Linked DNA regions of Rubripirellula amarantea. The protein of the gene in region 1 interacts with the protein of each later gene in a pairwise test. Links are inferred from orthologs where the notes say so. Each region holds a gene or a part of one and is shown on either strand. Other genes may lie near its edges. The genes, in order: leuS and ligA.

Evidence for each region.
Region 2: the proteins of leuS (region 1) and ligA interact in binary tests that used the Escherichia coli proteins (3 or more experiments, as listed by UniProt). The link is inferred for Rubripirellula amarantea from one-to-one orthologs.

Annotation. Positions count from the first base shown.
Region 1 is NZ_SJPI01000004.1:89,407-93,168, forward strand. What follows is about bases 204-3,639. They hold leuS (leucine--tRNA ligase), read left to right. Parts: upstream 204-595; coding sequence 596-3,439; downstream 3,440-3,639. Other genes in these bases: Pla22_RS24220 (hypothetical protein), read right to left, coding at 204-246; Pla22_RS24230 (Gfo/Idh/MocA family protein), read left to right, coding at 3,512-3,639. In the rest of the region: more of Pla22_RS24220, read right to left, coding at 28-203; more of Pla22_RS24230, read left to right, coding at 3,640-3,762.
Region 2 is NZ_SJPI01000002.1:32,348-35,591, forward strand. The notes cover bases 290-3,207. They hold ligA (NAD-dependent DNA ligase LigA), read left to right. Parts: upstream 290-684; coding sequence 685-2,730; downstream 2,731-3,207. Other genes in these bases: Pla22_RS13820 (site-2 protease family protein), read left to right, coding at 290-631; Pla22_RS13830 (HAD-IA family hydrolase), read right to left, coding at 2,760-3,207. In the rest of the region: more of Pla22_RS13820, read left to right, coding at 1-289; more of Pla22_RS13830, read right to left, coding at 3,208-3,244. UniProt on the Escherichia coli protein: DNA ligase that catalyzes the formation of phosphodiester linkages between 5'-phosphoryl and 3'-hydroxyl groups in double-stranded DNA using NAD as a coenzyme and as the energy source for the reaction.

The DNA.
Region 1 (3,762 bases):
TTCTAGCCAAAGCTGAACGTGAACCAATTATTCCGATCGCACTTCGATCGCGTTGATCAGTTTTTCGGTACCCATAGTGGTACGGGCAAGTGCGAATGCCACTGAACGGTCTTCTTCCCGTTCGACATGGCCGGTTAGCTTTAGACCCTGCACGTCCTCGACGCATTGCACATGCTCGAGTCCATTTCGGCGCAGTGCGGTCGTCACTTTTTCGCAGAGTTGACGTTTTTCTAAGCTGCTGTCCATCACTGATTTCACTTGCGAGTTTTCCCGTTTTTCGTCGAATGTCGAATTGAAGGTGCCGGTTATCCCTATCGTACCAAGGTCACATCTAGGGAATTGAGACTGACACAATTCGATGCAGAGCCCTCGACGCTTTGGTGACTGCGTCAAGGCCACCGAATTCTTCGGTCAACCTGCCAAATCTAACAGCCTGCGCCATGCAACTTCTATTCTCTTGCTCAATCCTACCTTTCGCCACGGGACTAAACGCCTAAAATCCACCAGCAATCGCAGATATATACCGTTCGCATCTGAACAATCCACAGCAACACACGCTGCGTGTTCAATTCTCCTTTGTTGGCCCACTTCTTACATGGCACGCTACAACCCGTCCGAAATTGAACCGAAATGGCAGTCTTTTTGGGACTCAGATCAAACATTTGCGACCGACAGGCTGCCCAAGGCGTCAAAACGGTATATTTTGGACATGTTTCCCTACCCCAGTGGTGACGGATTGCATGTGGGGCATCCGGAGGGCTACACCGCTACCGACATCGTTTCTCGCTTCTGTCGAGCCCGTGGGATCAGCGTTCTGCATCCGATGGGGTTCGATGCATTTGGTTTACCCGCCGAGGAACACGCGATAAAGACGGGCGAACACCCGCGAATTCAAACTCAGCGAAACATAGACAACTTTACTCGGCAACTGAAAATGCTGGGTTTCAGTTACGACTGGGATCGTGTTCTCTCTACTACCGACGAGGATTACTTCAAGTGGACCCAGTGGATCTTCCTAGAACTCTTTGACACCTGGTTCGACGAGGAATCCAACAAAGGTCGCCCCATTTCGGAACTGCCGATTCCGGACCCAATCCGCCAGGAAGGCCAAGCTAGCATCGAGGCCTATCGGGATTCAAAGCGTTTGGCCTACCAGGATGATGCATTGGTGAACTGGTGTCCCGCCTTGGGCACAGTCCTCGCTAACGAGGAAGTCAAAGACGGACTGAGCGACCGTGGCGACCATCCCGTCCAACGAATCCCCCTTCGACAATGGATGCTGCGGATTACCGCCTACGCCGAACGATTGCTCGAAGGGCTCGACGACCTCGATTGGCCAGTCGGGATTAAGAAGTTGCAACAGGATTGGATCGGCCGTAGCACAGGAGCCGAGGTCGACTTTTACATCGGTGGCACCGACGACTCGACATGGCGCAGCCAACGGAAATCGGGTGGACTGCCCGAGGTCGCAGACGACGATTCGCTTCGTGTCTACACCACCCGCCCCGATACGCTTTTTGGTGCGACCTACATGGTCGTCTCGCCAGAGCATCCGCTCGTGGACAAGTTGACCGTAGATGCACAACGCCAAGCTGTAAGCGATTACCGCGAAAAAGCGTCCTTCAAGAGCGATCGCGAACGCACGGATGGCGGCAAGGAAAAAACGGGCGTCTTCACTGGGTCACACGCGATCAATCCGGTCACCGGCAAACCGATTCCAGTTTGGATTGCTGATTATGTTCTGGCGGGCTATGGAACCGGCGCGATCATGGCGGTACCGGCGCACGATGATCGCGACTTTGAATTTGCTAAGCAATTCGAATTGCCCGTGATTCCCGTCGTTGATCCACCGGCGGACCTCGAAGACCGTGAAGCGATCCTCGCTGGCGAAGTCTGCTTCGTCGCCGAAGGTCAAGCTATCAACAGCGGTGAATTTGATGGGCAAACCACCGAACAAGTTAAGGCAGCAGTAACGGCTTCGCTGGCCAACGATGGCTTGGGACGCGAAGCCGTCAATTTCAAATTGCGAGATTGGCTATTCAGTCGCCAACGTTTCTGGGGCGAACCTTTTCCCATCTTGCATGAAGTTGACGCTGATAACGAACCCACCGGTATCAAGCGAGCGGTCCCGTTTGATCAATTACCCGTAACGCTTCCCGATTTGGAAGACTTCAAACCGCACGGTCGGCCCGAACCACCATTGGCTAAGGCGGACGACGATTGGTTGTACACCACGATCGACGGCAAACGCTATCGTCGCGAGACTAATACGATGCCTCAGTGGGCAGGATCTTGCTGGTACTTCTTGCGGTACATCGATCCCAAGAACAAGACCGCAATGGTCGACCCCGAACTTGAGAAGGCTTGGATGCCCGTGGACCTCTATGTCGGCGGCGCGGAACACGCGGTTTTGCATTTGCTCTACTCGCGGTTTTGGCACAAGGTCCTGTACGACCGAGGTCATGTTTCGACACCCGAGCCATTTGGCCGACTGGTCAACCAAGGCATGATCTTGGGTGCGCCCCAGTACCACATGTCGCCAACCGCCTACCAAGAATCCAAGTCGACGCTTGCCGATATTGGCTTGGAGGGAACAACCGTTGGCGAAGGTGACAAAGCGACCGTTGTTCTTCGTCACATCGATGACCATTCGGATCTTCGTGACGACGAAACGGAAAAGAAGAAAGGCAAGACCACCATTTCGGGCACAGACATTGGCGTGTTGGCGAAGGCTGACAAGATGTCCAAGAGCCGTGGAAACGTGGTAAACCCCGACGACATCGTGCGCGAGTATGGTGCCGACTCGTTAAGACTTTACGAAATGTTCATGGGGCCACTCGAAGCAACCAAACCATGGTCGATGGATGGAGTCGGCGGAGTACGCAACTTCCTTGATCGCGTTTGGCGGATGATCGTCGATTCTCGATCCGACAACGACGATTTGAATTCAGCCATCAACGACGAATCGCTAAACGAAGACGACAATCGGGTTCTTCACCAAACGATCAAGAAAGTCACCGAAGACACCGAAGCGATGAGCTTCAACACCGCGATCGCGCGAATGATGGAGTTCACCAATCACTTCAGCAAGAGTGATTCTCGTCCAAGAGCGACAATGAACACATTCCTGATTTTGCTAGCGCCTTACGCTCCTCACTTGGCAGAGGAACTGTGGTCGAAACTTGGTGGGACCGGTTCGATCGCTCGTCAGCCTTGGCCGACCTGGGACGAATCAGCGATAGCCTCATCGACGATTGAAGTCCCGGTTCAGGTAAACGGAAAGATCAAGGCCAAGCTGCAGGTTGCCGCAGACATCGGAAAGGATGACCTCGCCAAAGTCGCGTTGGCTGATTCCGCAATCAAGGATCTGATCGAAGGTAAAACGATTGTGAAGCAGATCGTAGTGCCAGGACGTTTGGTCAACTTGGTCGTCAAGTAAGCTACTCGGTCCTCTCAAGAAACCTCCGCTTTCCCCTCCTCCCTTATCCCCTCCCTGTTAGATAAAAGCACTATGAGTATTGGCATCGGAATCATCGGTTGCGGCATGATCGCGAACTTTCACGCTCGCGCAATCGCGGACGCAAAAGGTGCTCATCTCGTGGGCGTGGCGGCTAGGCGTCCAGATGCGGCAGCGGAATTTGCCGCTCAGCACAACGTGAAAGCCTTTGAATCCATTGAATCGATGCTTGCCGATCCTTCGATTCAGGTGATTTCGGTTTGCACGCCAAGCGGCGCTCATTTGGATCCCGCAGTGGCGGCCGC
Region 2 (3,244 bases), on another replicon or contig:
AGCCGACGACATGCGAACCGCACAACTGCGGCAAATTCAATTTCGCCAGTTAGGAAACTTAGCCCTCTCGGCCGCAGAGGGTGAAAACGCGGAAAGCTTGCAACGTCAACTCGATGAACTTAGCGCTGAAGTGGACGCTTTGAATATCTATGCTCAGCGCGAAGGTCTTGTGGTTTCCCAATCCATCGATCATCTGCTCGGCAGTTACGTTTCCAAGGGCACCGAATTGCTAAGCGTTTGCGACCCTCAAGAAAAGGAACTGCTGGTTTCCGTTTCGCCCGGCGATATGGACGCGTATCAGCGAGCCGTCGATGGCGGCGAAATGTCGAAAGTGCGATTGCGTGGCGGAAGCCAATTTCGACTCAAGCCGCAAAGTCTGCGACCGCGAGCCAGGCTGACGTTGCCACACCCGGCGCTGGGGGCCAACGCGGGTGGACCCTTGCCCGTGGAACCGGCGCCGGATCCGTCGACCGGTTCAAGCGAACTTCGTCCGATCGAACCGCAGATGGAAAGCGTCGTGAAGTTAAGTGCGTTGACCAGCAGCGAAATTCAAACTGGGCAGCTCGGTGCAATGACCATCTCGGACACGCGATCGCTTGCCGCCCGTGTCATGGATTCGCTGAAGCGTTAGAATTCGACGCTCGCTGAATGTCTCGCCTCCTCCATGCATTGAACCGTTCGTCCATGGCCAAAAACGCTGCTACCCGTGTCGCTGAACTTCGGCAAGAAATCCGGCGCCTCGATCATCTGTACTACGTCGAAGCGACATCCGCGGTAAGCGACTTAGAATACGACAAGCTGCTTGAGGAACTCAAGTCGCTCGAGCAGCAACACCCTGAATTGCAGAGCTCCGATTCGCCCACTCAGCGCGTGGGCGACGCGCCGGTCGAGCACCTCGTTCAAGTCGAACACCGCGTGCCGATGCTTTCGATCGACAACACGTACAGCCGCGAGGACTTGGCGGCGTACTTCGAACGAACCGAAAAGCAGCTTGAAGGTGAGTCGATCCAATGGGTAATGGAGTACAAGATTGACGGCGTCGCGGCTTCGGTTCGATACGAAGAAGGCTTGATGACTTTGGCGTTGACGCGGGGAAACGGCAACGTGGGCGATGACATCACCCACAACATTCGCACCGTCCGCGACTTGCCGTTGCGAACAACCGGGAAAAACGCCCCGAAAGTATTAGAAGTTCGTGGCGAGGTTTACATGACCAATTCGGACTTGGCCGACTTGAATGTGCGACAAGCCGATGCGGGCCAAGAGGCTTACAAGAACACTCGAAACGTCACCGCGGGCACGATTCGTTTGCTCGACCCGTCCGTCGCCGCCGAACGCAATTTGCGATTCTTTTGCCACGGCGTGGGTGAAACGGATGGATTGAAAGCGAAGAATCATATTGAGTTCCTTGATGAAGTGGGCAAGCTCGGGATTCCGCCGACGCCTCATGTGAAGCTCTTGAAGGATTCCAAAGCGGCACTTGATGCGGTGGCGTTGTTGGAAGAGGAGATGCCGGACTTACCGTTCGAAGTCGATGGGATCGTCTTCAAGGTGAACAATTTCGCTCAACGCGAACGACTTGGCATTCGTAGTAAGAGCCCGCGGTGGTTGATCGCCTACAAATTTGAGCGTTACGAAGCGGTCACCACGCTGCAAACCATCACCGTTCAAGTTGGCAAAACGGGAACGATCACGCCTGTTGCTAATTTGGTTCCTGTTGAGATTGCCGATACCACCGTCTCTCGAGCGTCTCTGCATAACGCTGACGAAATTGAACGACTTGATGTCCGCGAAGGTGACACCGTCGTCGTTGAAAAAGCGGGCAAAATCATTCCCAAGGTCGTGCGAGTTGAAAAGCACGAACGAAAAGGCGATCTACCTAAGTTTGAATTCCCCACTCATTGCCCCGAATGTGGAACACCGTTGGTTCGCGACGAAGGTGGCGTTTACATCCGCTGTCCCTCGCCCGCCTGTCCCGCTCAACTGCGGCAACGATTGGTGTACTTCGGGTCTCGGCCCGGCATGGACATCGATGGATTAGGCGAGGAAGTGGTAGACCTTTTGATTAGCCACGACCTTGTCCACAACTACGCGGACCTTTACCGGTTGACGCAAGACCAGGTCAACGGCTTGGTGTGGCCCAAGAAACGCAAAGGAAAAGATGGCGAACAAATCGACGTTGCCTTTGGGGAACGAAACGCAGCAAAGCTGATCAAAGGAATCGCCGAAACGAAATCTCGCGGGCTGGCGAGGTTGTTGTCGTCGATTTCGATTCGCCATATCGGGCCCAGTGTTGCTCGAATCCTAACGGCAGAGCACCCCAGTTTCGATCAATTGTGCCAAGCGAGCATCGAGGATCTGGCGGGCATCCATGAAATCGGTGATGCGATTGCAAAGAGCATCCATGAGTTCTGTCACAGCGATTACGGTCGCGATTTGTTTGCCCAGTTCAAAGACGTGGGTTTGGATTTGACTCAGCCACAAGTGGCGACGGGCGATGGTGTTTTTGCGGGCAAGTCCATCGTCGTCACTGGAACGTTAAAGCAATACAAGCGAGACGAGATCAAACAACTGATCGTTCAGCACGGCGGACGCGCATCGGGCAGCATCAGCAAGAGCACGGACTTTTTGGTTGCCGGCGAAAAGGCAGGCAGCAAACTGAAAAAGGCAGAAGAACTCGGGATCAAAATTTTGAGCGAGGATGAGTTCAAGGCGATGATCGAATCATGACAGCACTGGGCCGATAAGACTTTCGCAGTTCAGGTGCCCGTCGAAACATCACTAAGTAAATCCGACAGCGAAGTCTCATGCTGTCTCACCAGATGCAATGCATTCCAACCGGCGTCGATGGCGGCATCCACATCACCGGGCTTGGTGTCGCCGATCATCAGCGCCGCATCGGGTTGCGAAAGCTTGAGTCGTCTTGCTGATTCGTGATAGAACTCGACGTTGGGTTTGCACCAACCGATTTCGCTGCTGATCAGGATTTCGTCGAACCAATCATGGATATCGAATCCGTCAATGATCATGCGAAGTCGGGCATCAAAGTTGGATGCAATCGCGATTCGAGATCCGTTTTCGCGAACCCGGATCAGCGTTGATTCGACATCCGGATAGATCATCCATTGGTCGCACTTAGCAAAGTGATCCCACAGATCGTCAAAGACACGATCGATAAAGATGGTGGACTGATCGGCAAAGCAATCGGCGACGATTCGCTTCCATCGGGCTCGCTCGCGAGTTT